DNA from 2 places in the Nocardiopsis sp. NPDC057823 genome. Region 2 is predicted to be linked to the other one. Evidence: riboswitches for the same ligand, from Rfam matches in the RefSeq annotation. Region 2 holds a riboswitch; the other holds the start of a gene.

Region 1 (14,312 bases), on a different contig from region 2:
GGGGTTCATGGACCCCGCGACGTTCCAGACCAAGCTCGCCGGAGGGCAGCTGGAGGACGTCTTCTACGTCTACTTCACCGACCCCGCCGCGCTCATCGAGCGCGGCCAGGTCTCCGACATCACCGAGCAGGCCGAGGCCCTGGGCATCACCGACCGGATCCAGCCCGGGCTGCTCGACGTGTTCCGCGACGAGGAGGGCCGCCTGTACGGGCTGCCCACCGCCAACTACTCGATGGGCCTGGTCTACAACCGGACCCTGTTCGAGGAGGCCGGACTGGACCCCGACTCCCCGCCCACCACCTGGGAGGAGGTCCGCGAGGCCGCCGACGCCATCAGCGACCTGGGCGAGGACTACGTCGGCTTCGCCGAGCTGAGCACCAACAACCAGGGCGGCTGGCACTTCAACGCCTGGATGAACTCCCTGGGCGCCGAGACCGTCGACCGCGGCACCATGACCGCGAACGTCGACGGCGCCCAGGGCCGGGAGATCCTGGAGACCCTCCACGCCATGCGCTGGGAGGACGGCTCCATGGGCGACCGGCAGATGCTGGAGTTCGAGGACCTCCAGCGCATGATGGGCGCGGGGACCCTGGGGATGTACATCGGCGCGCCCGACAACCTCAAGCCCATCGTCGACAACTTCGAGGGCGACTACGACGACTACGGCCTGGCCCCCATGCCCGAGCAGCAGGGCACGCTGATCGGCGGCGAGGGCTACATGTTCAGGGCCGGGCTCACCCCGGAGCAGATCGAGGCGGGCCTGACCTGGCTCCAGTGGAAGTTCCTGGAGCCCGACCGGTTCCAGGAGATGATCGACGACGCCCTCGAACTGGGCTCCCCGGTCGGCCTGCCGATGGCGCCCACGCCCGACATCTGGGTCGGCGGCACCCGCGAGGAGCAGCTGGCCCTGAAGGAGGCCAATGCCAACGTCCCGCTGGACAACTACCAGAGCTTCGTGGACGCCCAGCCCGACATCCCCGGCTTCGTCGAGCCCCCGCAGGCCCAGCAGGTCTACGCGATCCTCGACACGGCCATGCAGGCGGTGCTGACCCGCGAGGACGCCGACATCGACGAGCTGCTCGCCACCGCGAGCGACGAGATCGACGCCGTCCTGGAGTGACGCCCCCGCCCCCGGCGGCGGCCCGCACCCCGGGCCGCCGCCCCGTCCCCACGGAGCCCGCCATGCCCGAAACCGGCACCGCGACCGTTCCCGCGCCGCCGCCGGCACCGCCCGCCCCGGCCCGCGCCCCCCGCCGGCCGGCCGGGGCACTGCGCCGCCGCGTCGCAGAGAACGCCGTCGCCTACGCCTTCCTGTCCGCCGCGATCCTCTGCTTCGCCGTCTTCTCCTGGTATCCGGTCACCCGGGGCGTCGCGCTGGCCTTCCAGCGGGTCAACTTCGTCGCCGACCCGGTGTGGGTGGGGCTGGAGAACTTCCGGACCCTCGCCGAGGACCCGCTGTTCGCCACCGCCTGGGCCAACACCGCGCGGTTCACCCTGCTGGCCCTGGTCTTCGGCTTCGCGCTGCCGTTCGTGCTGGCGCTCGTCCTCAACGAGCTCAGGCACGCCCGCGGGTACCTGCGGCTGGTCGTCTACCTGCCGGTGATGCTGCCTCCGATCGTGTCGGCGCTGCTGTGGAAGTGGTTCTACGACCCCGGCCCCGGCCTGCTCAACGGGGCGCTGCGCGCGGTGGGCCTGCCCGGGCTGGAGTGGACCAACTCCGCCGACACCGCGATGATCTCGCTCGTCATCGTCTCCACCTGGGCCAACCTGGGCACCGCCACCCTCATCTACCTGGCCGGACTCCAGGCCGTCCCCGGCGAGCTGTACGAGGCGGCCGAACTCGACGGGGCCGGGCTGCTCCAGCGGGTGTGGTCGGTGACCATCCCGCACATGCGGTTCGTGATCCTCGTGCTCCTGCTGCTCCAGGTCGTGGCGACCATGCAGGTGTTCGTCGAGCCCTACATCCTCACCGGCGGCGGACCCGAGGGGGCCACCACCACGGTCCTGCTGCTCATCTACCGCTACGCCTTCACCTTCGGCGACTTCGGCGCGGCCGCGGCCCTGAGCCTCATGCTCTTCGCGGTCCTGGCCGTGTTCTCCGCCCTGTACCTGTGGGCCACCCGCGCCCGCTGACCCGCCCCTCGAAGGAGAGCCATGATCCCGACCCGGCCCCGGCGGGCCCGCGGCGGCCCGCCCGCGCGCACCGGGGAGCGCACCCTCGTCTCCCCGCTCACCCTCAACAGCCCCCGGGGCAGGATCGGCTACCGGGTGGTCCTGCTCCTGGTGATCGTCCTGTTCACCGTGGTGTTCCTGGGGCCGATGCTGCTGGCGGTGAGCGGCTCCCTCAAGCCCCCCGCCGAACTGGTCCGCACCCCGCCCACCCTGCTGCCGCAGGAGTGGCGGCCCGAAACCTACCCCCTCGCCTGGGAGACTCTGGACCTGGGCCGGTACCTGTGGAACACGTTCGTGGTGGTGGGCGGTGCCTGGCTGTTCCAGCTGGGGGTGGCCGTGCCGGCCGCCTACTCGCTGTCGCGGCTGCGCCCCGTGCTGGGCAACGCCGTGCTGGGGATGATGCTGGCGACCCTCATGCTCCCGGCCGCCGCGCTGCTCGTCCCCACCTACCTCACCGTCGCGGACGTACCGCTGATCGGGGTCAACCTGCTCAACACGCCCTGGGCGGTGTGGCTGCCGATGGCCGCCAACGCGTTCAACGTGTTCGTGCTCAAGCAGTTCTTCGACCGCGTCCCCGCCGAACTGGTGGAGGCCGCCCGGCTGGACGGGGCCGGACCCGCCCAGATCATGCTGCGGATCGTGCTGCCGCTGTCGCGGCCGATCCTGGCGGTGGTGTCGATCCTGGCGATCGTCGCCGCCTGGAAGGACTTCGTCTGGCCGCTGGTGGTGCTCCAGGACCCGCTGGTGCAGACCATCACCGTCCACCTGGCGCGGATCTCCACCGAGATGCCGCTCAACCTGCTCATCGCCGGGATGGTCGTCTCCAGCCTGCCGGTGCTCGCCCTGTTCCTGGTGTTCCAGCGCCAGGTGATCGCCGGGCTCTCCGCCGGCGCGCTCAAGGGATGACCGTCCCTCCCGCCCCCTCCGACGACAAGGACACCGCAACGTGACCGGACACCACGACCCGGACTGGTGGCGCGGCGCCGCCATCTACCAGATCTACCCGCGCAGCTTCGCCGACGGCGACGGCGACGGCGTCGGCGACCTCGCCGGGGTGCTGCGGGAGATCGACCACCTGGCGGAGCTGGGGGTCGACGCGCTGTGGATGAGCCCGTGGTACCCGTCGCCGCTCGCCGACGGCGGGTACGACGTGGCCGACTACACCGACATCGCGCCCGTCTACGGCGACCTGGACCTGGCCGACCGGCTCATCGCCGCCGCCCACGAGCGCGGCATCCGGGTGATCATCGACATCGTGCCCAACCACTGCTCCAGCGAGCACGTGTGGTTCCGGGAGGCGCTGGCGGCCGGGCCGGGCTCGGCCGAGCGCTCGCTGTTCTGGTTCCGGCCCGGCCGGGGCGCGGACGGGGGGCTGCCGCCCAACAACTGGCGGTCCCGGTTCGGCGGCCCCGCCTGGTCCCGGGTCACCGAGGCCGACGGGAGCCCGGGGGAGTGGTACCTGCACCTGTACTCGGCGCAGCAGCCCGACCTGAACTGGGAGAACCCGCGGGTGCGCGAGGAGTTCGACGCGATCCTGCGGTTCTGGTTCGACCGGGGGGTGGACGGGTTCCGCATCGACGTGGCCGACGGGATGGTCAAGGACCCGGGGCTGCCCGACGCCCCGGAGGGGGACGAGAGCGCGTTCTCCGACCGCGACGGGGTGCACGAGGTGTTCCGGCGGTGGCGGCGGATCGCCGAGTCCTACGGGCCCGACCGGGTGTTCGTGGGCGAGATGTGGCTGCCCGACCCGGAGCGGTTCGCCCGGTACCTGCGGGCCGACGAGCTGCACAGCGCGTTCAACTTCGACTTCCTCAGCTGCCCCTGGGAGCCCAAGGCGCTGCGGTCGGTCATCGACCGGACCCTGGCCGCGCACGCCCCGGTGGGGGCGCCCGCCACGTGGGTGCTGTCCAACCACGATGTGACCCGGCACGTCACGCGGTACGGGCGGGCGGGGGACACCGGGTTCTCGTTCGCGGACCGCCGCCACGGCGAGCCCGTGGACCTGGAGCTGGGCACCCGGCGGGCGCGGGCGGCGGCGCTGCTCGCGATGGCGCTGCCCGGCGGGGTGTACGTCTACCAGGGCGAGGAGCTGGGGCTGGAAGAGGTGGACGTCCCGGAGGAGCTGATCGACGACCCGGTGTTCGTCCGCTCGGGCGGCGCGGACCGGGGGCGGGACGGCTGCCGGGTGCCGCTGCCGTGGTCGGGGGAGGGGCCGCCGTTCGGGTTCGGGCCGCCGGGCGCGGCCGATCCGTGGCTGCCGCAGCCCGCGGGCTGGGCCGCGCGCACCGCCGCGGCCCAGGCCGCCGACCCCGACGGCATGCTGCACCTGTACCGCCGGGCGCTGGCGGTGCGCCGGGCCGAACCCGCCCTGGGCGCCCCGCCCGCCGACGGCCCGGGGATGCGCTGGCTGGAGGCGCCCGAGGAGGTGCTGGCGTTCGCCCGCGGCGACGTGGCCTGTGTCGTCAACCTGGGCGGGGACCCGGCGGACCTGCCCGCGCACCGGGGGGTGCTGGTGGCCGGCGGGCCCCTGGAGGGCGATCGGTTGCCGTCCGACACGGCGGTGTGGCTGCGGATCGTCCGAGAGGGATGAAAGAGTGAGAGTCGAGGGCTTCGTGCGGAGGACGGCCGTGCGAAGCCCTCCTCGAACCCTGTCCGAGAGGGATGGGAGAAGGAGCCCGTGCGGAGGGACGGCCGCACGGGCTCCCCCTTTTTCCACCCCCGGGTCGAAGGCGGTCGCGCGCCCCGGCACACGTGACGGCCACCGGGAGGGGCCCGGGACCACCGGGCCCGAGGTGGCGGTGCCGGCGATGCGGACGGGGCCGCTGGGGCGGGCGGGGACCGTGGTGCCGTGTGGATGCGGGTGGGAGCCCTCTTCTGGGGTGACGTTGCCCAGGGCCGGGGGTGGCGGTGGGGGTGGTGCGGGTGGAGCCGCTGGGGCGGGCGGGGGTTGTGGTGCGGTGTGGGCGCGGAGGGGAGTCCTCGCCGGGGGCGACGGCGACCCGGGTCGGGGTGTGATGCGGGACACGGTGTGTTCCGGGGGTGGGGGAGCGGCGGGGGCGGCGCGACTGTCCGAGAGAGGAGTGCGGGGCCGCGCGAAGGCCCCGCCGGGGACCGTCCGAGAGAGGACGGTGGAGGGTCCGTGCGGAGGGACGGCCGCACGGGCCCTCGTCGCGCCCGGGCGCGTGAGGCGCGCGGAACGCGCGGGGGGACTCGGCCTGTGGCGATGTGATCGAGTACGGTCGTAACCACAACAGGGATGAAAACCGACATTCGCCCTGTCCGTACAAGTGAACACAGCGTCAGCAGGCTGTCGATACCGCGCGGGAGAGACCCCTGACCCAGGGGCGCCGACGGGGCAATACTCCCCAGTAACCTCTCAGGCACCACGGACCGTGCGGAGAAGGCCGCTCTGAAGCCTGGGCGCCGCCGTGCCCGGTGACAGAGGGGGAGACCGTGAGGAACACCGCCGATCCGCATCGGCCCTGTCACCAGGAGGTCTCCGTGTCCGACCAGCCCGTGAACGTCCCCGGCGCGCCCGCCCGGGTGTTCGCCGACCGCCACGTCGGACCCGCGCCCGGCGCCGTCGAGGAGATGCTCAAGACGGTCGGCTACGGCTCCACCGCCGAGCTCATGGCCGCCGCCGTCCCCGCGTCCATCCTCAGCGCCCCCGGACACAGCGCGGATCTGGACCTGCCCGAGGCCATCGGCGAGGCCGAGACCCTCGCGGAGCTGCGCGCGCTCGCCGACCGCAACACCGTCGTCAAGCCCCTCATCGGCCAGGGCTACTACGGCACCTTCACCCCGCCGGTGATCCTGCGCAACATCATGGAGAACCCGGCCTGGTACACGGCGTACACGCCCTACCAGCCGGAGATCTCCCAGGGCCGCCTCGAGGCCCTCATCAACTTCCAGACCATGGTCTCCGACCTCACCGGCCTGCCCGTCACCGGCGCCTCCCTGCTGGACGAGGCCACCGCCGCCGCCGAGGCCATGACCCTGGCCCGCCGCGCCTCCAAGAGCAGGGCCGACGTCTTCGTCGTCGACTCCGACGTCTTCCCGCAGACCCTCCAGGTGCTGCGCACCCGCGCCGAGCCGCTGGGCATCGAGGTCGTCGTCGCCGACCTCTCCCGGGGCCTGCCCGAGGGCGACGCCTTCGGCGTCCTGGTCCAGTACCCGGCCTCCAGCGGTGCGGTGCGCGACCCGGGCGCGGTCATCGCCGCCGCCCACGAGCGCGGCGCCCTGGCCGTGGTCGCCGCCGACATCCTCGCGCTGACCCTGCTGCGCAGCCCCGGCTCCCTGGGCGCGGACATCGCCGTCGGCTCCACCCAGCGCTTCGGCGTCCCCCTCGGTTTCGGCGGCCCGCACGCCGGCTACATGTCGGTCGCCGAGAAGCTGCGCCGCCAGATCCCGGGCCGCCTGGTCGGCGTCTCGGTGGACACCGCGGGCCGCCCGGCCTACCGTCTGGCCCTGCAGACCCGCGAGCAGCACATCCGCCGCGAGAAGGCCACCAGCAACATCTGCACCGCGCAGGTGCTGCTGGCCGTCATGGCCGGGATGTACGCCGTCTACCACGGCCCCCACGGCCTGCGCGCGATCGCCCGCCAGGTGCACACCCGCACCGCGGCGCTGGCCGACGCCCTGGCCGAGCGCGGCTTCGAGGTGGTCCACGCCGCGTTCTTCGACACCCTGCGGGTGCGGGTGCCCAGCGCCGACCGGGTCGTGGAGAGCGCCCTGGCCGCCGGGTTCAACCTGCTGCGCGTGGACGCCTCGACCGTCGGCGTCAGCGTCGACGAGACCACGACCGTCGCCGACCTGGCCGCGCTGGCCGAGGCGTTCGGCGGGGCGGGGCACGGCCCCAAGGCCGCCGTGGCCGTGGACGGGGACGCCGACCGCGTGCCCGGGGACCTGGCGCGCGGGGTGGACTACCTCGACCACCCGGTGTTCAACACCCACCGCAGCGAGACCTCGCTGCTGCGCTACATGCGCAGGCTGTCGGACCGCGACCTGGCCCTGGACCGCACGATGATCCCGCTGGGCTCGTGCACCATGAAGCTCAACGCCACCACCGAGATGGAGTCGGTCACCTGGCCGGAGTTCGCGGGCCTGCACCCGCTGGCCCCGCTGGACCAGGCGGCCGGCTCGGTGGCGCTCATCCGCGACCTGGAGTCCTGGCTGGCCGAGATCACCGGCTACGACGCGGTGTCCCTGCAGCCCAACGCCGGCTCCCAGGGCGAGTTCGCCGGCCTGCTGGCCATCCGCGGCTACCACCGTTCGCGCGGCGACGACCACCGCGACGTGTGCCTGATCCCCAGCTCCGCGCACGGCACCAACGCCGCCAGCGCGGTGATGGCCGGCATGCGCGTGGCCGTGGTGGCCTGCGACGAGGGCGGCAACATCGACGTGGACGACCTCAAGGCCAAGATCGCGAAGCACGCCGACGCGCTGGCCGCGATCATGGTGACCTACCCGTCCACGCACGGCGTGTACGAGGACACCATCACCGAGGTGTGCCGCCTGGTCCACGAGGCCGGGGGCCAGGTGTACGTCGACGGCGCCAACCTGAACGCGCTGGTGGGCTGGGCCAAGCCGGGTGAGTTCGGGGCCGACGTCAGCCACCTGAACCTGCACAAGACCTTCTGCATCCCGCACGGCGGCGGCGGCCCGGGCGTGGGCCCGGTCGCGGTCCGCTCGCACCTGGCGGCGTTCCTGCCCAACCACCCGGGCCAGCCCGAGGCGGGCCCGCACACGGGCGTGGGCCCGGTGTCGGCGGCGCCGTTCGGCTCGGCCGGCATCCTGCCGATCTCCTGGGCGTACGTGCGGATGATGGGCGGCGAGGGGCTGCGCACCGCCACCGAGGTCGCCGTGCTGTCGGCGAACTACGTGGCCAAGCGCCTGGAGCCGTACTACCCGGTGCTCTACACCGGTGCGGACGGCCTGGTCGCGCACGAGTGCATCATCGACATCCGTCCGCTGCAGAAGGCGAGCGGCATCAGCAACGAGGACGTGGCCAAGCGGCTGATGGACTACGGCTTCCACGCCCCGACGATGTCGTTCCCGGTCGCCGGGACGCTCATGGTGGAGCCCACCGAGAGCGAGGACCTGGCGGAGCTGGAGCGGTTCATCGAGGCGATGATCGCCATCCGCGGCGAGATCGACAAGGTGGCGGCGGGGGAGTGGGACGCCGAGGACAACCCGCTCAAGAACGCCCCGCACACGGCGGAGGAGGTCACGGCCGACGAGTGGACCCACGGGTACACCCGCGCGGACGCCGCCTACCCGGTGCCGTCGCTGCGCCGCGACAAGTACTGGCCGCCGGTGGGCCGCATCGACCAGGCCTACGGTGACCGGAACCTGGTGTGCTCCTGCCCGCCGCCGGAGGCCTTCGAGCTGTAGTCCGGCCCGGTAGGGCACAGGGGGCTCCGTCCGGATCCGGACGGAGCCCCTTATTCGGGCATAAGGAAAATCTACGACATAAAGGTGAGGCTTCCGGGCTCCCACAGGGCACACCCGCCCCGAAGGGCGACACCGGCCCCCACGGCACTCTCCCGCCGCCGTCGCGCGCGTTAGAGTTGCGGCGACACCCGCGTGTCCCACCGCGCGGACCCCCACCGGAAAGCGCCCAGCATGACCACGACGTCCGGACCCTCCGCACGCCACGGCGACCCCGTCGACCCCCGGCCGCGGGCCGTCGACCCCCGGGACGCCCCCGCCGGACCCGCGCCCTCGGCGTCGGAGGCGGCCGGTCTGTGCGACCAGGCCCGCGACCTGGCCGAGAACGGCCACCTCGACCGCGCCGCCGAGCTCTACCGCGGCGCCGTCGCCGCCGACCCGCCCCCGGACGTGCTGGCCCGCGCGCTGCTGGGCCTGGCCGTGGTCGAGGACGGCCGCGGCGACACCGCCGCCGCGCGCGACGCCGCCCGCCGGGCCCTGGACACGGGCGACGCCCGGCACGCGCCCCGCGCCGCCCACCACCTGGCGCTGTCGCTGGAGCAGGACGGCGAGGGCGCCGAGGCCGAGCGGGTCTGGCGCCGCCTGCTGGACCTGGGCGGTCCCGGGCACACCGCCGTCGCCCACTACGGGCTGGCCCGCGCGGCCGAGGAGCGCGGCGACCCCGGGGCCGCCGAGGAGCACTGGGAGGCGGCGCTGGCCCCGCCGCCCGAACGGGCGGAGCGGCTGCACACCGAGACCGTGGCCGAGGCCGCCCGGGACCTGGCCGGGAGGCTGCTGGGCCGGGGGGCGCCGGGCGCCGCCCTGAGCGCCGCCGACCGGGGACTGGCCGCGGCCGAGGACCCGGAGCTGCGCCTGCTGCGCGCCGCCGCCCACCTCGAACACGCCATCGCCGACCTGGACGCGGTCCTCGAACCGCCCGGCGAGGGCGGGGAGCCGGCCGCCCCGCCGACCGCCGGGGCCGCTGTGGAGCTGCTGGCCGGCCTGCTGGCGCTGCGCGGGGACGCCGAGGGGGCCGCCGGGGTGTGGCGCGGCGGACTGCGCGACCTCGGGGACGCCACCGCCGAGGAGGTCGGCGCCCGGCTGCGGCGCGGGTTCGCCCACGGGGGCGAGGAGGACGGGGAGCCCTGGTGGGAGCCCTACCTGACGGAGGCGGTGGCCACGGCCAGCGCGCCGGCGCTGGCGGCGGAGCTGTTCGCGGTGCTGACGCGGATGCACGCCCTGGCGGCGCTGCCCGCGCTGGAGGGGGAGGCGAACCCGGCGCGGCTGCGGGAGGCGCTGGTCCAGGCGGTGCGCACCCCCGACGAACTGGTGTGGGGGCCGGGCCTGCACGCGGACCTGCGGCGCCGGCTGGCGGAGGCCACCGGTGAGCGCGACCTGCTGCCCGAGGACTGGCCCGAGCGCCTGTGAGGCCGCGGGCCGCGGAGCGGTCCGCGCGTACCGCCGCCCGGGGGCTCTGCTCCCGGGCGGGGTTCGTCCGGCCCGTCGGGGGACCGGTGGGGACGGTGGTGGTCGGGCGTTCGCGGGTCAGGCGGCCAGGACGCGGGGGCGGTGCGGGGCGACGACGGCGCCGTCGGGCAGCAGCTCACCGGTGTCGTCGAAAAGGACGACGCCGTTGCAGAGCAGGCTCCAGCCCTGTTCCGGGTGACTGGACACGACGCGCGCGGCCTCGCGGTCGGTGTCCTCGAAGGACGGGCAGGCGGGTTCGTGGCTGCACATGGGATCGGCCTTTCGCTAGGGACTCGTCATTGAGCTGACGCCAAGAATAGTGGCTCACATCACATGCTTGTCGCGTTTCGGGGCGAAAACACGCGGTCGGTGTCGTCGTCCGCTCTCACACGGTGAGATACCCGCGGATCGCCTGTGGTTCGCATCACCTTCGACCGGATCGCGCGGGGTCAGTACCCGTAGCCGCCCCGGGTCCGGCGCGCCGCCGGACGGCTGCGCATCCCGGCCCCGGCCAGGCCGCCGCGCTGGAACGCCCGCACCAGCTCGCCGCCCAGGTTCACCCCGGCGCCCAGCGCCAGGCCGACCATGACCGCCTCCACCAGCGAGAGCAGACCCGCCACCGCCGTGCCCTGGGTGAACTCGATCAGCCCCCGGTACAGCAGGCTGCCCGGCAGCAGGGGCGCGATCGACGGCACCAGGTAGGGCAGCACCGGGCGGCGGGTGCGCCGGGCCAGCCAGTGGCCCACCACCCCCACGGCCACCGCGCCCACGACGGTGCCCACGACCGGCGGCACCTCGAACACCGCCCGCATGCCCGCGTAGATCACCCAGATCATCACGCCCAGCAGGCCGATGGTCACCAGCATCCGGGGCGGCACCGCCAGCGACACCGCGAACGCGATCGCGATCCCGGCCGCGCCCAGCAGCACGGGCGGGTCCATGGCGGTGCCCGCCGAGGGCAGGGCGTCCAGGTCGATGGACACGCCCAGGCGCACCGCCGTGTACGCGACCGCGCCCACCCCGGACACGATCGCGCCCAGGATGAAGAACGTCTCCAGCAGCCGGGCCGCCGCCGACACGTAGCTGCCGCTGATCCCGTCCTGGAGGCTGGCCACCAGCGGGCGCCCGGGCAGCAGCGCCATGATGTTGCCGGTGATGATCGCCCCCGCCTGGAGCCCCAGCTCCAGCTCGTGGCTCACCCACAGCAGCCCCACGCCGATGGTCGCCGCGACCATCGCCGCGGCGGTCATCTGGTAGAACTCGGCGACCCCGCGCCGGGCCAGGAACACCGACGTGCGGTCGCCCAGCACCGCGGCCAGGAACGCCACCGTCGCCACGATGAGGCCGCCGCCCATCATCACACTGGCGCTGGAGGCGATCAGCCCGAACCCGACCACGATCACCCAGTTGGGGTAGGGCATGCGGGCCCGCCGGATGTGCTCCAGCCTGGCGGCGGCGTCCTCCAGCTCCAGCAGGCCCAGGGCGGCCTGCTGCACCAGCGTGTGGAGCTCGTTGACCCGGAAGTAGTCCAGGGAGCGGCGGCGCACCACGCGCTCGCCGGTGATGGGCGGCTGGTCGCCGCCCGGGTGCGTGGACAGGGTGATGGTGGTGAAGGTGACCGACACCTCCGAACGGGGCAGGTTGAAGGCCACCGTGAGGCTGAGCATCGCCTCGCTGACGGCCTCGGTGCCCTCCCCGCTGGCGAGCATCAGCTCGCCGACCCGCAGCACCAGGTCGATGGCCCGGGCGTCGGGGAGGGGGCGCTCGTCCTCCTCCTCGTCCGGGGCCAGGTCGCGTTCGTGCCGGGCGCGCCAGTCGCGCATCCGGCTGAGCATGCGGTCCTCACCCGACGGCGGGCGGCCCCGCTTGTCCCCCATGTCCGTCCTCCCCTTCCCGCCGCCGCCCCGCGGCGGTCGACCCGGTGTTCACGACCCCTTCAGGGGACGCGGGCCCGTCGGCTCGGGTTCGCCCGCCCGGGGACCGGGTACCGGTGAGTTCGATCACCGGATCATCCTCCCAAGCCGGACGGGCCCGTGCGGCTGAACGCGCCGGGGGCCGCGGGGGCGGATCGGGGGTCATCCGTCCCGCTCCCCGGGGCGCACCAGTCCGCTCTCGTAGGCGTGCACCACGGCCTGCACGCGGTCGCGCAGGCCGAGCTTGGTGAGGATGCGGCCCACGTGCGACTTGACGGTGGTCTCGCCGACGATCAGATGCGCGGCGATCTCGGAGTTGGACCAGCCGCGCGCGACCAGCCGCAGCACCTCGCGCTCGCGGTCGGTGAGGGGGTCGGGGGCCGCGTCCCCGGAGCCGTCGGGGGCGGGCAGCAGCGGGGCGAACCGGGCCAGCAGCCGCTCCAGCACCTGGGGGGAGACCACGGCGCCGCCGGAGGCGACGGTCTCCACCGCCGCGACCAGCTCCTCGGGCGGGGAGTCCTTGAGCAGGAACCCGTGGGCGCCCGCCCGCAGGGTGCCCACCGCGTACTCGTCGAGGTCGAAGGTGGTGAGCACCAGCACCCGGACCTCCTGGTCCAGGGAGCGCGAGCGCTCGACGATGCGGCGGGTGGCCTCGACGCCGTCCATGCCGGGCATGCGCACGTCCATGAGGACGACGTCGGGCAGCAGCCTGCGGGCCGCCTCCACCGCCTCGCGGCCGTCGGAGGCCTCGCCGACCACCGACAGGTGCGGCGCGGCCTCCAGGATCATCCGGAAGCCGGCGCGGACGAGGGGCTGGTCGTCGACCAGCAGCACTGAGACGGGCACAGGCCGATTGTGCCGCATCCGGGGCGCCCCGCGGGGACGGTGCCCGACGTCAGGCCCCCGGGGGCAGGGCGGTGGGCAGCGGCGGAGGGGTGCCGCCGAAGGCCGGGCAGATGGCCTGGTGCTCGCACCAGTCGCAGAGCCTGCTCTTCTTGGGCTCCCAGACCCCGGCGCGGCCGGCCGCCTCGATCCGGGCCCAGATGTCGGAGATCTCGGCCTCGGCGGCGCGCAGCTCGTCCTCGGTGGGGTCGTACCAGCGGATCGCCCCGTCCCCGCCCAGGTAGACCAGTTGCAGCCGGGTGGGGACCACGCCCAGGTCGCGCCAGATCATCACCGCGTAGAAGAAGATCTGGAACCTGGCCTTGTCCTCGAAGCGCGGGGAGGGGGACTTGCCGGTCTTGTAGTCGACGACGCGGATGCGCCCGTCGGGGGCCACGTCGAGGCGGTCGACGTAGCCGCGCAGCCGCAGGCCGGTGGGCAGCTCCACCGAGATGCGCATCTCGCGCTCGCGCGGCTCCAGGGCGGTGGGGTTCTCCAGGTCGAAGTAGCGGCGGACCAGGTCGCGGGCGGACTCCAGCCAGGCGTCGCGGGCGGCCTCGTCGGCGAACAGCGACTCCACCTCGGGGCGCTTCTCCCGGAGCCTGTTCCACTGGGGGTCGACCAGGCCGACCGCGGTGCGGGGGGTGCGGGTCTCGGCGGGCAGCTCGTACAGGCGCTCCAGGCAGGCGTGGACCAGGGTGCCGCGCAGGGCCGCCGCGCTCGGTGCCTCCGGGAGCCGGTCGATGGTGCGGAACCGGAAGAGCAGCGGGCACTGGAGGAAGTCCGACGCCCGGGAGGGCGAGAGCGCGGACGGCAGGAGCACGGTGGTCATACACGTGAGCCTATGAGAAGGGCGTGACAGACGACACCCGTGCGCGCAGGCCCTGTGGTGCCGGGGCCCGCGTGCCGGGTGCGGCGCGGCCCCGTAACCTTGGGGGCGTGACCACCGGCAACGATCGCCCCGCGCCCCGCGACCGCTCCAACGGACTGCTCCTGGGCCGGCCCTTCGGGGTCCCCGTGTACGTCACCGCGTCATGGTGGGTGGTGGCGGTCCTCATCACCCTGGTGTACGGCGGGATCGTGCAGGACCGCCTGGCCCTGCCGTCGGTGTTCTCCTACGCGATGGCGTTCGTGTTCGCGCTGCTGCTGTACGCGTCGGTGCTGGTGCACGAGCTGGCGCACTCGGTGGTGGCCCGGCGGTACGGGCTGCCGGTGCGGCGGATCGTGCTGTACGTGCTGGGCGGGGTCTCCGAGATCGAGAAGGAGGCGCCCACGCCGGGGCGGGAGTTCTGGATCGCGTTCGCGGGCCCGCTGTTCTCCCTGCTGATCGCGGCCGGGGCGTACGGGCTGTTCCGGCTGGCGGACCCGTTCTCCGTGGTGGGCGAGCTGCTGTTCCAGCTGTGGGTTGCCAACCTGCTGGTGGGTGTGTTCAACCTGCTGCCGGGGCTG
Region 2 (14,312 bases):
CTTGACCGACGCCAGCGCGTTGCGTTCGATGCACGGGACCTGGACCAGGCCGCCGATCGGGTCGCAGGTCAGGCCCAGGTTGTGCTCCATGGCGATCTCCGCGGCGTTCTCCACCTGGGCCGGGGTGCCGCCGAGCACCTCGGCCAGCCCCGCGGCGGCCATGGAGGAGGCCGAGCCGACCTCGCCCTGGCAGCCCACCTCGGCGCCGGAGATCGACGCGTTCTGCTTGAACAGGATGCCGATCGCGCCGGCCGTCAGCAGGAACCGGACCACGCCCTCCTCGCCCGCGCCCGGGCTGAAGTGCGTGTAGTAGTGCAGCACCGCCGGGACGATCCCCGCCGCGCCGTTGGTCGGCGCGGTGACCACCCGGCCGCCCGCGGCGTTCTCCTCGTTGACCGCCAGCGCGTACAGGGTGATCCAGTCGCTGCCGCGCATCGGGTCGGGGTCGTCGGCGGTGGGGGCGAGCAGCCCCGCGTCGTCGCAGTTGCCGCCGAGCTGGCGGTACAGCCGGTGCGCCCGGCGCGGCACCCGCAGGCCGCCGGGCAGGGTGCCCTCGGTGGTCACCCCGCGGCGCACGCACTGGCGCATCACCGTCCAGACCTCCAGGAGCCCGGCGGTGATCTCGGCGTCGGTGCGGCCGAAGGCGCGCTCGTTGGCGCGCATGACCGCGCTGATCGACATGCCAGTCTCCGCGCACAGCGCCAGCAGCTCCTCGGCGCTGTCGAACGGGTGGGGCAGCACGGTGTCGTCGGCCTTGATGCGGTCGGCCCCCGCCGCCCGCTCGTCCACGACGAACCCGCCGCCCACGGAGTAGTACACCTTGGCGGCCAGCTCGGCGCCGACGGAGTCCCGGGCGACGAACCGCATCCCGTTGGGGTGGTCGGGCAGGCTCTCCTTGCGGCGGAAGTCCACGTCCACGGCCGGGTCGAAGTCCACCGTCGGCCCGTCCGGGCCGCCCAGGGCCATCGAGCGCTCGGCGCGCACCCGCTCCACCAGGGCGGGCACGGAGTCCACGTCCACCCCCTCGGGGGTGTGGCCCAGCAGGCCGAGCACGACGGCCGTGTCGCTGCCGTGCCCCTTGCCGGTGAGGGCGAGGGACCCGTACAGCTCCGCGCGCACGTGGGCCACCTCGTCCAGCAGCCCGTTCTCCCGGAGCCGGGAGACGAACGTGCGGGCGGCCTTCATCGGCCCGACGGTGTGCGAACTCGACGGTCCGATACCGATTTTGAACAGGTCGAACACGCTGATGGCCAAAGGTCTGTCCTCCTCGTTGAGCACAGGGCCGTGCCTGCCGGACGAACGCCGTGCGGGGCCCGGCGGCCCCGCACGGCGGGGCCCTACAGGTTGGGGTAGAGCGGGTACTTCTCGGTCAGGGCCCGGACCCGGGCGCGCAGCGACTCGGCGTCGAACTCCGGCTTGAGGGCCTCGGCGATGACGTCGGCGACCTCGGCGAAGTCCTCGTCGCCGAACCCGCGCGTGGCCAGCGCGGGGGTGCCGATCCGCAGACCCGAGGTGACCATCGGCGGCCGCGGGTCGTTGGGCACCGCGTTGCGGTTGACCGTGATCCCGATGGAGTGCAGCCGGTCCTCGGCCTCCTGGCCGTTGAGCTCGGAGTCCACCAGGTCGACCAGCACCAGGTGCACGTCCGTCCCCCCGGAGGCCACCTTGACGCCGGCCTCGGCGGCGTCCGGCCGGGTCAGCCGCTCGGCGAGCAGCTTGGCCCCGGACACGGTGCGGCGCTGGCGGTCGGCGAACTCCTCGCCCGCCGCGACCTTGAGCGCCACGGCCTTGGCCGCGATCACGTGCTCCAGCGGGCCGCCCTGCATGCCGGGGAACACCGCGGAGTTGATCTTCTTGGCCAGGTCGGCCTTGGTGAGGATCAGACCGCCGCGCGGGCCGCCCAGGGTCTTGTGCGTGGTGGTGGTGACCACGTCGGCGAACGGCACCGGGTTGGGGTGCAGGCCCGCCGCGACCAGGCCGGCGAAGTGCGCCATGTCGACCATGAGCAGGGCGCCCACGGAGTCGGCGATCTCCCGGAACCGGGCGAAGTCCAGCTGCCGCGGGTAGGCGGACCAGCCCGCGACGATCATCTTGGGCTGGTGCTCCTTGGCCAGGGCGGCGACCTCGTCGTAGTCGACGGTGCCGTCCTCGTCGCGCACGTGGTACGCCACGGCGTTGAGGACCTTGCCGGAGTAGTTGATGCGCATCCCGTGGGTCAGGTGGCCGCCGTGGGCCAGGTCCAGACCGAGGATGGTGTCGCCCGGCTTGAGCAGGGCGAAGTACACGGCCGTGTTGGCCTGGGCGCCCGAGTGCGGCTGCACGTTGGCGTGCTCGGCGCCGAACAGGGCCTTGGCCCGGTCGATGGCGAGCTGCTCGACGACGTCGACGTGTTCGCACCCGCCGTAGTAGCGGCGGCCGGGGTAGCCCTCCGCGTACTTGTTGGTCAGGACGGTGCCCTGCGCCTCGATGACGGCCTGCGGGGCGAAGTTCTCCGAGGCGATCATTTCAAGGGTGTCGCGCTGGCGGCCCAGTTCGGCGTCGACGGCGGCCGCGACTTCCGGGTCGAGTTCGCTCAGGCTCTGGTTGAGCGTGTTGTCGGTGGCCATCGGGGGTCAGTCCTCGCCTTCGGTCAGCTTGGTGTACTCCTCCGCGGAGAGCAGCTCGCCCGGTTCCCCGGACAGGCGCACCTTGAACAGCCAGGCGCCGTAGGGGTCGGAGTTGATGGACTCCGGCTCGCCCTCGAGGTCGGCGTTGACCTCGACGACCTCGCCGTCGACGGGGGAGTAGATGTCGCTGACGGACTTGGTGGACTCCACCTCGCCGCAGGTATCGCCCGCGCTCACGGTGGTCCCGGCCGCGGGGGCCTCGACGTAGACGATGTCGCCGAGGGACTCGGCGGCGAACGCCGTGATGCCGACCGTGGCGACCCCGTCCTCGATCGAGACCCACTCGTGTTCGGCGGTGTAACCCAGCTCCGTGGGAACGCTCACTTCAACTCTCCTTGGAGGTTCTCTTCATTCCTGCCGCGCCGCCGGGTGACGGCCGCCCGGCCCGGCCTACGTCCGGTCGCGCCCGCCCGTGCCGATCCCGGTCAGGGGTTCAGCCGCGCGGGGCGCGCGGGGTCCCTTTGGTGGGGGACCCACGTTCTCAGGCCTGCCGCTTGTAGAACGGCAGCTCGACCACGTCGACGTCCTCGCCGCGGCCGCGCACGTCCACGGTGAACGCGCCGGTCGCGGTGTCGAGTTCGCCGTCCACGTAGGCCATGGCGATGGGGCTGCCCAGGGTGGGGGAGGGGGCGCCGCTGGTGATGGTGCCGACGACCTCGCCGTCGCGCAGGACGTCCTGGCCGCGGCGCAGCGGACGGCGTCCGCGCGCGACGAGGCCGATGAGGCGGCGGGGGCGGGCGGTGCGGGCGGCCTCTTCCAGGGCGGCCCGGCCGACGAAGTCGCCCTCCTTGTCGAACTTGACCACGCGGCCCAGTCCGGCGTCGAAGGGGGTGAGGTCGGTGCTCAGCTCCTGGCCGTACAGCGGCATGCCCGCCTCCAGGCGCAGGGTGTCGCGGGCCGACAGCCCGGCGGGGACCAGGCCCTTGTCGGCGCCGGCGGCCATGAGGGCCTCCCACACCCCGACGGCGCGGTCGGCGGGCCTGACGAAGATCTCGAAGCCGTCCTCGCCGGTGTAGCCGGTGCGCGCCAGCAGGACGGGCACCCCGGCGACGGTGTGCTCGTAGCCCGCGTAGTAGCGGATGGAGTCGAGATCGGCGTCGGTGAGCGGGGCCAGGATCTCCACGGCCCGGGGGCCCTGGATCGCGATGAGCGAGTACTCGGCGGACTCGTCGGCCACCTCGACGTCGAACCCGGCGGCGCGCTCGGCCAGGGCGGCGGAGACGGCGTCGGCGTTGGCGGCGTTGGCCACCACGAGGTACTCCTCCTCGCCGAGCCGGTAGACGATGAGGTCGTCCAGGACGCCGCCGTCGGCGTCGGTGATCATCGTGTAGCGGGCCCTGCCCGGCTTGACCTGCGACAGGTGCCCGACCAGGGCGTGGTCGAGGGCGCGGCCGGCGTCCGGCCCGGTGAGGCGGATCTCGCCCATGTGGGAGAGGTCGAAGAGGCCCGCGGCCTCGCGTACGGCCCTGTGCTCGGCGGTCTCGCTGCCGTAGCGCAGAGGCATGAGCCACCCGGCGAAGTCGACGAGGGAGGCGCCGGCCTTCTCGTGGATCGCGCGCAGGGCGGTGGGCCGCGACGCGGACGCGGGCTCTGACATGGGTACTCCCGAGAGGATGGGCGTCGTATCGTGCATAGGCGTTGCCATCCTCCCCCTCTGTCATCGGTGCCTGAGAGCTTCGCCCCGCGCTCGGCGTGGCTTGCACCTTCGGCGAGGGACTCCCGGTCCCTGCTTTCCAGAGTGGTCTCGCCCGTACGGTCCACTGTGCCTGAGAGGTTGTTTCGGGGAGGGATTGCTCCTTCGGCGGCCCGCGCCGGCTGCGCGGGCACTCTCCCGTACGGGGTCAGCAACACGTTCAGCCTAGCAGCGGCCGTGGCCGCCCCCAAGGGCGGCACCGCCCGCGCGACCGGCGCGGGCGAAACCCGGGCGGCGGGGGCGGGCACGGGTTACCGTGTCCCCTGAACGGGTCGTGGCGGTTCGTGCACCGAGGGGGACCGAGTGCTGGTGGACACGCGGAGGATGAGACGGATCGGCTACGCGTCGGTGGCCGGTGCGGCGCTGGCGGCGCTGCTGGGCTGTGCCGCCCCGCGGGAGGAGGGCGAGGAGTCGGGCCCCGCCCCGGGGACGGGCAACGCCGCCGCGGTGGGCGGCGACGTGGCCGCGGTGGAGCGGGCGGACCTGGCCGGGGTGTTCGAGCGGGCCGGTGCGGCGGGCACGTTCGTGCTCTACGACACACGGGACCGCACCTCGGTGCTGGTGGACCCGGAGCGGGCGCGCGAGCGCGCGGTGCCGGGGGAGACGTTCGAGCTGGTGACGGCGCTGGTGGCGCTCCAGACGGGCGCGGTGTCCGACGCGGGGGCCGTGGTGGGCGCCGGCGGGGCGGCGCACCGGGACGCGGTGGAGCGGGTGGGCCGGGACCGGCTGGCCACGTGGGTGGACCGGTTCGAGTACGGCGACCGCGACATCGGCGCGCCGGAGGACGGCTCCGGCGACTTCTGGGCGCGGGGCCCGCTGGGGGTCTCGGCGGTGGAGCAGACGGAGTTCCTGGCCGGGCTGGCCCGCCGGGAGCTGCCGGTGGACGCCGCCCACCAGGAGGCGCTGCACGCGGCCACCCTCGTGGAGGAGGGCGCCGGGCACACGCTGCACGGCCGCGCGGCCTGCGACGGGGACGGGGCGCCGGGCTGGTGGGTCGGCTGGGTGGCCGCCGGGGAGCGGACGCACTCCTTCGCCCTGCGCCTGGAGACGGGGGAGCGTGGGGCCGGGGACTGCGAGGCGCTGGGGCGCGAGCTGCTGGCGGCCCTGGACGTCCTGCCCCGGGAGTCCGGCACCCGGTAGGGAACGGCTCGGGGGGAGACGGCCGGGCCCCGCCCCGTGGCGGACGGGGCGGGGCCCGGCGGGTCCGGAAGGGGCGCCGGCTAGGCGGTCTTGCGGCGGGCGCGGACGGCCTCGGCCAGGGTGGTCAGCACCTCGGTGGTGGTGTCCCAGCCCATGCACTTGTCGGTGATGGACTGGCCGTACACCAGGTCCGCCGGGTCGCCCAGCTTCTGGGCGCCGGGGACGAGGAAGCTCTCCAGCATGACGCCGATGATGCCGTGCTGGCCCTCGGCCACCTGGGCGGCGATCTCGGCGGCCACGCCCGGCTGGCGCTCGTGGTCCTTGCCGCTGTTGGCGTGGCTGGCGTCGATCATCAGGCGGCGCGGCAACCCCGCCCGGGCGATGACGTCCAGGGCGGCGTCCACCGAGGCGGCGTCGTGGTTGGGACCGGTGCGGCCGCCGCGCAGGATGACGTGGCAGTCGGGGTTGCCCTCGGTGACGACCACCGAGCCGGCGCCGGTCGGGTCCACACCGAAGAACGTGTGCGAGGCCGCGGCCGCGCCCACCGCGTCCACGGCCACCTGCACGTCGCCGTCGGTGCCGTTCTTGAAGCCCACCGGGGTGCTCAGGCCGCTGCTCAGCTGGCGGTGCACCTGGCTCTCGGTGGTGCGGGCGCCGATCGCGCCCCAGGACACGGCGTCGGCGATGTACTGCGGGGTGATGGGGTCGAGGAACTCGGTGCCCGCGGGCAGCCCCAGCGAGTTGATGTCCAGCAGGATCTCGCGGGCCAGGCGCAGGCCGCGCTGGACGTCGTAGGTGTCGTCGAGGCCGGGGTCGTTGATGAGGCCCTTCCAGCCGACGGTGGTGCGCGGCTTCTCGAAGTACACGCGCATGACCACGCACAGCTCCTCGCTCAGCGAGGGGACCAGCTCGATCAGCCGGTGGGCGTAGTCCATGGCCGACTCGCGGTCGTGCACGGAGCAGGGGCCGACGACGACCAGCAGGCGGTCGTCCTCACCGTCCAGGACCCGCTTGACCTCGGCGCGGGAGCGCTCGACCAGGGCGGTGCGCTCCGTCCCCAGGGGAAGCTCCGAGAGCAGGTCCCGGGGGGCGATGAGCGGCTTGTAGTCGACCACCCTTGTGTCGTTGGTGCTGGGCATGCTGCTGCTCCCCTGTGTCCTCGCTCGTGCGGTGCCGCCACCCTGCACACTAGCGCGGCCGCGGCTCCGGAACGCGATCACGCCGGTATTTCGGACGAGGGTCACACGGCGGGGGCCGGTAACGGCGACAATGGTGAAATGTTCGTCTCGCCCACTGAGACGCATTTCTTCGGGGGTGCCCGCGCGGGTTCACGGCTCGGGGTCGGCGAAGTCCTCCTCCCAGAATTCGGCGGGGCGGCGCGAGCCGTCCTCGACGGGGCCGCGCTCGGCCTCCTCCCGGCGCAGCTGCACCCGGCGGATCTTGCCCGACACGGTCTTGGGCAACTCGGCGAACTCCAGGCGGCGGACCCTCTTGTACGGGGAGAGGCGGCCGCGGACGTGCTCCAGGATCGCCCGCGCCGTCTCCGCCGTGGGCGGCACCCCGGGGGCCGGGGTCACGAACGCCTTGGCGACCGCCAGCCGCAGCGGATCGGGGGAGGGGACCACCGCGGCCTCGGCCACGTATTCGTGTTCGACGAGCACGCTTTCGAGTTCGAATGGTGAGATGCGGTAATCCGAGGCCTTGAACACATCGTCGCCGCGACCGATATAGGTAATGTGCCCGTCGGCCTCCCGGGAGGCCAGATCCCCGGTGTGGAACAGGCCCCGGCGGGTCGCCGCCCGGGTCAGGTCGGGACTGTCCGCGTACCCCTTCATGATCCCCACCGGCCCGTCGGACAGGTCCACGCAGATCTCGCCGGTGTCGCCCGGCTCCTCGGTGACCGGGTCCACCAGGACGATCCGGTACCCGGGCATCTCGCGGCCCATCGACCCGGGGACCACGCGCTGGCCGGGGGAGTTGCCGACCAGCAGGGTGGTCTCCGTCTGGCCGAACCCGTCGCGCACCGTCAGGCCCCACGCCCTGCGCACGTGCTCGACCACCTCCGCGTTCAGCGGCTCCCCGGCGGCCAGGGCCTCGCGCAGGGGGACCTTCCACGACGCCAGGTCGGTCTGCACCAGCATCCGCCACACCGTCGGCGGCGCGCAGAAGGTGTGGACGCCGCAGCGCACGATCTCGTCCAGCAGGCGCTCGGGGGAGAAGCGGTCCTGGCGCACCACCAGCACCGTCGCCTCGGCGTTCCAGGGGCCGAAGACGCTGCTGTAGGCGTGCTTGCCCCAGCCGGGGACGGACACGTTCAGGTGCACGTCGCCCGGCCGCACGCCCAGCCAGTACATGGTGGACAGGTGCCCGACCGGGTAGGAGCGCTGGGTGTGCACGACGAGCTTGGGCGTGGCGGTGGTGCCCGAGGTGAAGTAGACGAGCAGGGGGTCGTCGGGGCCGACGCGGTGCGGCGGGTGGAACTCCAGGCCGGCGTGCTCGGAGTCGGGGTAGCCGAGCCAGCCGTCCATGTACCCCACGCAGATGCGGGTCCAGTGGCCGCTCAGGCCCTCGAACTTCGCCGTGTCCACCGGGGAGCACACCACGTGCCCGATCTCGCCGCGCTCCAGCCGGTCCAGCAGGTCGCCCTCGGTCAGGTTGGTGGCGGTCGGCACCACCACGGCGCCGAGCTTGACGGCCGCCAGGGTGATCTCCCACAGCTCCACCTGGGGGCCGAGCATCACCAGGATGCGGTCGCCCGCGTGCACGCCCTGGGCGTGCAGCCAGTTGGCGACCTGGGAGGAGCGCTCCGACATGCGCCGGTAGGTGTGCTTCTCCTCCGAGCCGTCCTCGTCGACGATCCACAGAGCGGTGCGGTCCGGCCGCCGCTCCGCCACCTCGTCGAAATGGTCCAGCGCCCAGTTGAACACCTCGGGCCGGGGCCAGGTGAACTCCCGGTGCGCGCCCTCGCGGTCCTCCCGCAGCCGCAGGAGCAGATCGCGCGCCGCACGGAACTCCGCGGCACCCTCGGCCGCCGCCTCTTTGGACATCGCTTCGACCTTTCGGATCTCCGCCCGCCTCGCTCCGGGGCCGGTGTGCTGCGGTTTCTACCCCCGATGCGCCCCGGCGACCCATCGCCCCGCGCCGTGCGCCCGGCGGGGGCCGGGCCCGGGAGGGGCCGCGGACCCCGGCGGCCGGGAGAAGCGGGGGCCCGGCGGGCACGCCCTAGGATGGTGAGCCATGGAGGAACTGCGCGGGCACCACGCCCTCTGGAGGATCGACGACGAGACGGTACGGATCCGCTTCGATTCCGGACGCAAGGTGCCGACGCTGTTCAAGGCACTGGGCGGCGCCGAGGTCCCGCTGGCCGCGGTGCGCGAGGCGGACTTCTACCGGGGCGACCGCAAGCACGGGTGGCGGCTGCGGCTGGACCTGCTCCCCGGGCTCGACCCCTACACCAGGCCGGGCGCGTCCGCCCGCGACGTGCTCACCCCCCTGGTCCTGAGCGGCCCCCACGACACCGAGCTGGTCGCCGAGTACGTCGCCGACAAGATCCGGGACCTGGCCCGCTACGCCCGCGAGACCCTCGCCGGCGAGCTGGACCGCACCGAGGTCGCCCGGGCCCTGGTGGCCCGGCCCCCCGTGCAGGCCCGCACGGCCGAGGGGTCGGCCTCCTTCGACGGCGAGAAGGTGCGCCTGCAGTGGGACGGGTGGCTGGCCAGCACCGCCAAGGAGAAGGAGAAGTCCCGCGAGTACCGGCTGGCCGAGATCGAGTCGGTGGACTGGCACCCGCAGGTCGACGTCACGGAGGGGTACATGCGCGTCGTGCTGCGCGGGGTCACCCTGCCCGAGGCGACCTCCCTGGAGAACGACTTCTTCACGCTCGCCTCGCACGGCTCCAAGGGCGCCGAGGAGACCTTCCTGATGGCGGCCACCATCAACGCGTACATCGGTGACGCGCCCGCCGCGCCCGCCCTGGAGGGCGGTGAGCCGGGCGGCGCCGAGGAGGTCTTCGCCAAGATCCGCGAGCTGGGCCGCCTGCACGCCGAGGGCCTGCTCACCGACCAGGAGTTCGCCGACAAGAAGGCCGAACTCCTGGGCCGCCTCTAGCCTTCCCCGTTCCCCCGCCGGAGGGACCCCGGCCGCCCCCCGCCCGGCCCGTCCCGGAAGACCCTTTCCGGGGCACACGACGAACACCCAGGAAAGGCCACGCTGTGCGCACCCTGTACCCGCCCATCGAACCGTACGACTCGGGCATGCTCGACGTCGGCGACGGACACCGCGTCTACTGGGAGCTGTGCGGCAACCCCGCGGGCAAGCCCGTGGTGTTCCTGCACGGCGGGCCCGGCGGCGGCTGCGTGCCCGACCACCGGCGGCTGTTCGACCCGGAGCGGTACCGGATCCTGCTGTTCGACCAGCGCAACTGCGGTCGCTCCACCCCGCACGCCGGGAGGATGGACACCGACCTGTCCACCAACACCACCTGGACGCTGGTGGAGGACATGGAGCGGCTGCGCGAGATGATCGGCGTGCAGGCCTGGCAGGTCTTCGGCGGGTCGTGGGGCAGCTGCCTGGCCCTGGCCTACGCCCAGGCCCACCCCGACCGGGTCACCGAGCTGATCCTCCGCGGCATCTTCACGCTGCGCGACGAGGAGCTGCGCTGGTTCTACCAGGAGGGGGCGTCCATGATGTTCCCCGACCTGTGGGAGTCCTATCTGGCGCCCATCCCCGAGGAGGAGCGCGGCGACCTCATGGCCGCCTACGCCCGGCGGCTGGAGTCGCCCGACCGCGAGACCCGGGTCGAGGCGGCGCGGGCGTGGAGCGTGTGGGAGGGCTCCACGGTGACCCTGCTGCCGAACAAGGAGCTGCGGGAGCACCACGCCGAGGACGAGTACGCGATGGCGTTCGCCCGGATCGAGAACCACTTCTTCGTCAACAGGGGGTTCTTCACGCCGGAGCAGCTGATCGAGGGCGCCGAGCGGATCCGGCACATCCCCGGGGTGATCGTGCAGGGCCGCTACGACGTGTGCACCCCGGTGCGCACCGCCTACGACCTGCACCGCGCCTGGCCGGAGGCGGAGTTCCACATCGTCGACGACGCCGGGCACGCGTTCAGCGAACCCGGCATCCTCGACCGCCTCATCGAGGCGACGGACCGCTTCGCGCGGTGACGGGCCCCGGGCGCGCCCCGGCGCGCCCGGGAGGGGTCACCAGTCGTAGCGGTCGACGCAGGAGTACGGGTCGGCGGGCGGGGGCAGCAGCTCCTCCGCCCGCTCCCGGGACAGGTTCCAGGACGCGAGGCCGTCGTCCCCGAGGCGGTAGTACTGCCGCTGGAGCACGCAGGCGCGGTCCTCGCCCTCCAGCTCGACCAGGGCCGGGACGGCGTCGGCGGACAGGTCCCGCAGGTACCAGACGTCCGACATGTTCAGCTCGGTGCCCAGGTGGCTCTCGGCGATGCGCAGGTCCGGGTCCGCGTAGGCGAACACGGCCAGCGACACCCCGGCCGTGGCGGCCACGACCCGGGGCAGCCACACCGCGGGCCGCCCCAGGGTGTTGAGCACCCCGGCGGCGATGACCAGTGCGAACACCAGGGCGCTCCACACGATCCACGCCTCCGCGACGGCCCGGAGCCGGGTGAGGCCGAACACGTCGATGTACAGCTGCAGGCGGTACATCGCCGAGGCGAGGATGACCAGGGTGAGCACGCACAGCGCCCCCAGCAGGGCGTTGCGCAGCAGGCGGACGCCGCGCGGGCGCGCGGGGACGATCCGGGCGGACAGGCCGATGACGCCCAGGACCAGGACGCTGACGACCACCAGCTGGAAGAACCCCTGCCGGGCGTACTCGGCGTAGGTGACCCCGACCACCCTTTGCACGTGGTCGTCGCCGCCGAACAGGGTGACGGCCTGCACCGCCAGGAACGCGGCGAACAGCGCGGTCAGCGCGCCCAGGGGGATGGTCCACGCCCACACCGGCATCCGGGCCTCCCGCTCGGGGCGCGCGGTGGGGGCGGGGCGGCGGCGCCGTGCGGTGAGCACCGCGGACCCGGTGAACAGGGCGGTGAACACCAGGAGGAACAGGCGGCCGATCCCCTCGGAGAACGAGGTGCCCTCGGTCAGCGGGGTGAAGAGGTCGGCCACGTAGTGGGCGAACACGGTGTCGGCGAACGAGAACAGCAGCCCGAAGACCAGCAGCAGCGCCGTGGTGACCAGGGCGGTGAGCACCGCGGGGCCCAGCAGCAGCCGGGTCCGGCTGTTCTGGAGGGGGCTCAGCAGGAAGCGCGGCGTGGCGAAGAGGTTGCGCACCAGCGCGAACGCGCCCGCGGCGACGCCCACCGTGCCGCTGCGCGAGAGGGGGCCGCGGACGGCGAAGGCCAGCGAGGCGGTCAGGAACGCGCCGGCGAGCGTCCAGAACAGCAGCCATCCGGCGTCGCGGAACAGGGCGGTGAAGAGCAGGGCGGTCGCGATCACCCCGAAGATCGCCGCCCAGGCGTGGGAGTAGCGGTCGGGCTCGCCGACCTCCTCCACCGGGCCGCCCGCGGGGCGCCAGCCGCCGCCGGGCGCGGGCTCCCAGCCGTCCCAGGCGGCCGGGGCCGAGGCGTCGGCGTCGGCCGGGGAGCTCCGGGCGGGTTCCCGCCCGTCCGCGTCCGGGGCCCCGCCGGTGTCCCCGTCCTCGGGGGCCTCGGGGGCCTCGAGGGCTTCGGCGTTTTCGGTGTCCTCGGCGGCGGGTGTGCCGGGGTCCTCAGGGGCCTCGTCCCGGTCCCCGTCCGCGGCGCCGGGGCGGTCGTCGGGACCGGGGTCCGGGTCGGCGTCCGCCGTTCCCCCGTCCTCCTCCGCTTCCCACCGGTCCTCCTCCGGACCGTCCCCGTCTCCGGGCCCGTCGCCGTCCCCGGCCGCCACGGGGGCCTCCGGGATGGCCGGGCGGACCAGGAGCGCGACCAGGGCGGTCAGCCCCGCCAGGAGCCCGGTGAGCACCAGCCCCAGGCCCGGGCGGGCCAGGGAGGCGAACAGCGAGGAGAACGTCCCCACCGCCAGGACCGCGATGAGCAGCCAGCCCGGCGCCCTGGGCAGCACCGGCCTGGGCCGGTAGGCCGGCGGGAGGTACGGCGGGTACGGGGGGTGGTGGGTGTGCGGGGTTTCGGGAACTGCCATGGTGTCCCTCGGCTCGGACGCTGGACGGGGGGATCCCCGTACAGCGTGGGACTCCCGGCCTCGCCCGCCGGTTCACGGAGACACCGGCGTAGTGTGCGGTAGGACACTTCCATCCGCGCGAGGAGTCACACCATGCGAGTCGAGGTCGACTACGACCTGTGCGAGAGCAACGCCCTGTGCATGGGCGTCGCCCCCGAGGTCTTCGAGGTCAGGGACGACGACTTCCTGTACCTGCTCACCGAGGAGCCGCCCGCCGCGTTCCACGACCGGGTCCGCCAGGCCGAGAAGCTGTGCCCCAAGCGGGCCATCACGGTCGCGGACTGACCGCCGCCAGGGCGTCCTCCCAGGTGGTCGGCCGCTCCAGCAGTCCCCGGTACCGCATGGTGCGCGGGGTGGACCGCAGCCCCAGGACGCCCGTCAGCATGCCGCCCCGGCCGAGGAACGCCACGAACTTACGGTCCTGCACGGACCCGTGGACGACGGCGACCTCATCGGCCGGGGCGCCCTGTCCCAGCAGCTGGATCTTCATTTTGTATTGGTCCGACCAGAAGTAGGGCACCGGAGTGAAGGGCCTGCGCTCCCGCGGGGCGGCGAGCAGGTTGTGCGCGGCCGCCGCGGCCTGCTCCCCGGCGTTGGTCCAGTGCTCCAGGCGGATGCGCCCGCCGTAGCGGGGGTGCGGCCAGTTCGCGAGGTCGCCGACCGCGTACACGCCGGGGGCGGACGCCGCCGAGTACTCGTCGCAGCGCACCGACCCGTCGGGCATGAGGTCGAGCGCCCCCTGGAGCCACTCGGTGTTGAGGCGCACGCCGATGCCCGCCACCACCAGGGGCGCCTCGACGGCCTCCCCGTCGGCGAGCCGCACGCGCTCGACCCGTCCGGAGCCCTCGTAGGCGTCGACCCCGACGCCCAGGCGCACGTCCACGCCGTTCTCCCGGTGCAGGTCGGTCAGCACCGTTCCCAGCCGCGGGTCGACCACCCTGGTCAGCGGTGTGGGGGCCGCCTCCACCAGGGTGACCTCGGCGCCCAGGGCACGGGCGCTCGCCGCCACCTCGGCGCCGACGAACCCGGCGCCCACGACCACCAGGCGCCCGTGCTCGGCGATCCCCGCGCGCACCGCCTCGGCGTCCTCCAGGGTGCGCAGCACGTGCACCCCCGCCAGGCCGGTGTCCGGGCGGCGGGCCCGGGCGCCCGTCGCGACCACCAGGCCGTCGTAGGGGGCGTCGCCGTCGTCGAGCTTCACCGTGCGGGAGGCGGTGTCCAGGCCGAGTGCCCGGGTGCCCGGACGGAAGTCCAGGTCCAGGGCGTCGACCTCGGCGTCCTCCAGCAGCCGCAGCGCCCGGTGGCCCGCCAGGGGGCCCGGGTCCAGGCCCGCCCCGGTCAGCGCCTCCTTGGAGAGCGGCGGCCGGGAGTAGGGCCGGTGGGGCTCCTCGCCGATGAGGGTGACACGGCCCTCGAAACCGCGTTCGCGCAGGGCCGCCGCGGTGTGCAGCCCCGCCATCCCGGCGCCGACGATGACGATGTTTCGCACTGTGCCTCCGATCAGAGCGGACGGACCTCGCCGACGGGCGCGCCGCCGCCGTAGACGTCCACCCGAAGCCGGTCCCGGACGGGGGAGACGTCCACGCCCAGGGAGCGCAGGGCGTCGAGTGCGACCAGCGTACGCGC

The links. Region 2 has a riboswitch for glycine ahead of gcvT (glycine cleavage system aminomethyltransferase GcvT). Riboswitches for the same ligand answer to the same signal wherever they lie in the genome.
Region 1: linked by a shared signal. The riboswitch ahead of gcvP (aminomethyl-transferring glycine dehydrogenase) and the one ahead of gcvT (glycine cleavage system aminomethyltransferase GcvT) in region 2 are both predicted to bind glycine.

Annotation. Positions count from the first base shown of each region.
Region 1 covers NZ_JBHVLR010000002.1:364,086-378,397, forward strand. Annotated here, with positions in the region: gene ACFVNO_RS05880 (extracellular solute-binding protein) at 1-1,120, shown strand, start outside; gene ACFVNO_RS05885 (carbohydrate ABC transporter permease) at 1,183-2,133, shown strand; gene ACFVNO_RS05890 (carbohydrate ABC transporter permease) at 2,155-3,078, shown strand; gene ACFVNO_RS05895 (alpha-amylase family glycosyl hydrolase) at 3,119-4,762, shown strand; glycine riboswitch at 5,484-5,575, shown strand; gene gcvP (aminomethyl-transferring glycine dehydrogenase) at 5,689-8,565, shown strand; gene ACFVNO_RS05905 (tetratricopeptide repeat protein) at 8,797-10,029, shown strand; gene ACFVNO_RS05910 (DUF5999 family protein) at 10,147-10,338, opposite strand; gene ACFVNO_RS05915 (threonine/serine exporter family protein) at 10,518-11,945, opposite strand; gene ACFVNO_RS05920 (response regulator transcription factor) at 12,144-12,827, opposite strand; gene ACFVNO_RS05925 (RecB family exonuclease) at 12,877-13,695, opposite strand; gene ACFVNO_RS05930 (site-2 protease family protein) at 13,851-14,312, shown strand, end outside.
Region 2 covers NZ_JBHVLR010000009.1:19,923-34,234, forward strand. Annotated here, with positions in the region: gene ACFVNO_RS16510 (L-serine ammonia-lyase) at 1-1,254, opposite strand, end outside; gene glyA (serine hydroxymethyltransferase) at 1,338-2,606, opposite strand; gene gcvH (glycine cleavage system protein GcvH) at 2,613-2,990, opposite strand; gene gcvT (glycine cleavage system aminomethyltransferase GcvT) at 3,148-4,263, opposite strand; glycine riboswitch at 4,410-4,510, opposite strand; gene ACFVNO_RS16530 (penicillin binding protein transpeptidase domain-containing protein) at 4,684-5,499, shown strand; gene ACFVNO_RS16535 (3-deoxy-7-phosphoheptulonate synthase) at 5,580-6,638, opposite strand; gene ACFVNO_RS16540 (AMP-binding protein) at 6,828-8,546, opposite strand; gene ACFVNO_RS16545 (DUF4429 domain-containing protein) at 8,737-9,606, shown strand; gene pip (prolyl aminopeptidase) at 9,711-10,667, shown strand; gene ACFVNO_RS16555 (DUF4153 domain-containing protein) at 10,704-12,647, opposite strand; gene ACFVNO_RS16560 (ferredoxin) at 12,780-12,971, shown strand; gene ACFVNO_RS16565 (NAD(P)/FAD-dependent oxidoreductase) at 12,955-14,175, opposite strand; gene ACFVNO_RS16570 (asparaginase) at 14,187-14,312, opposite strand, start outside.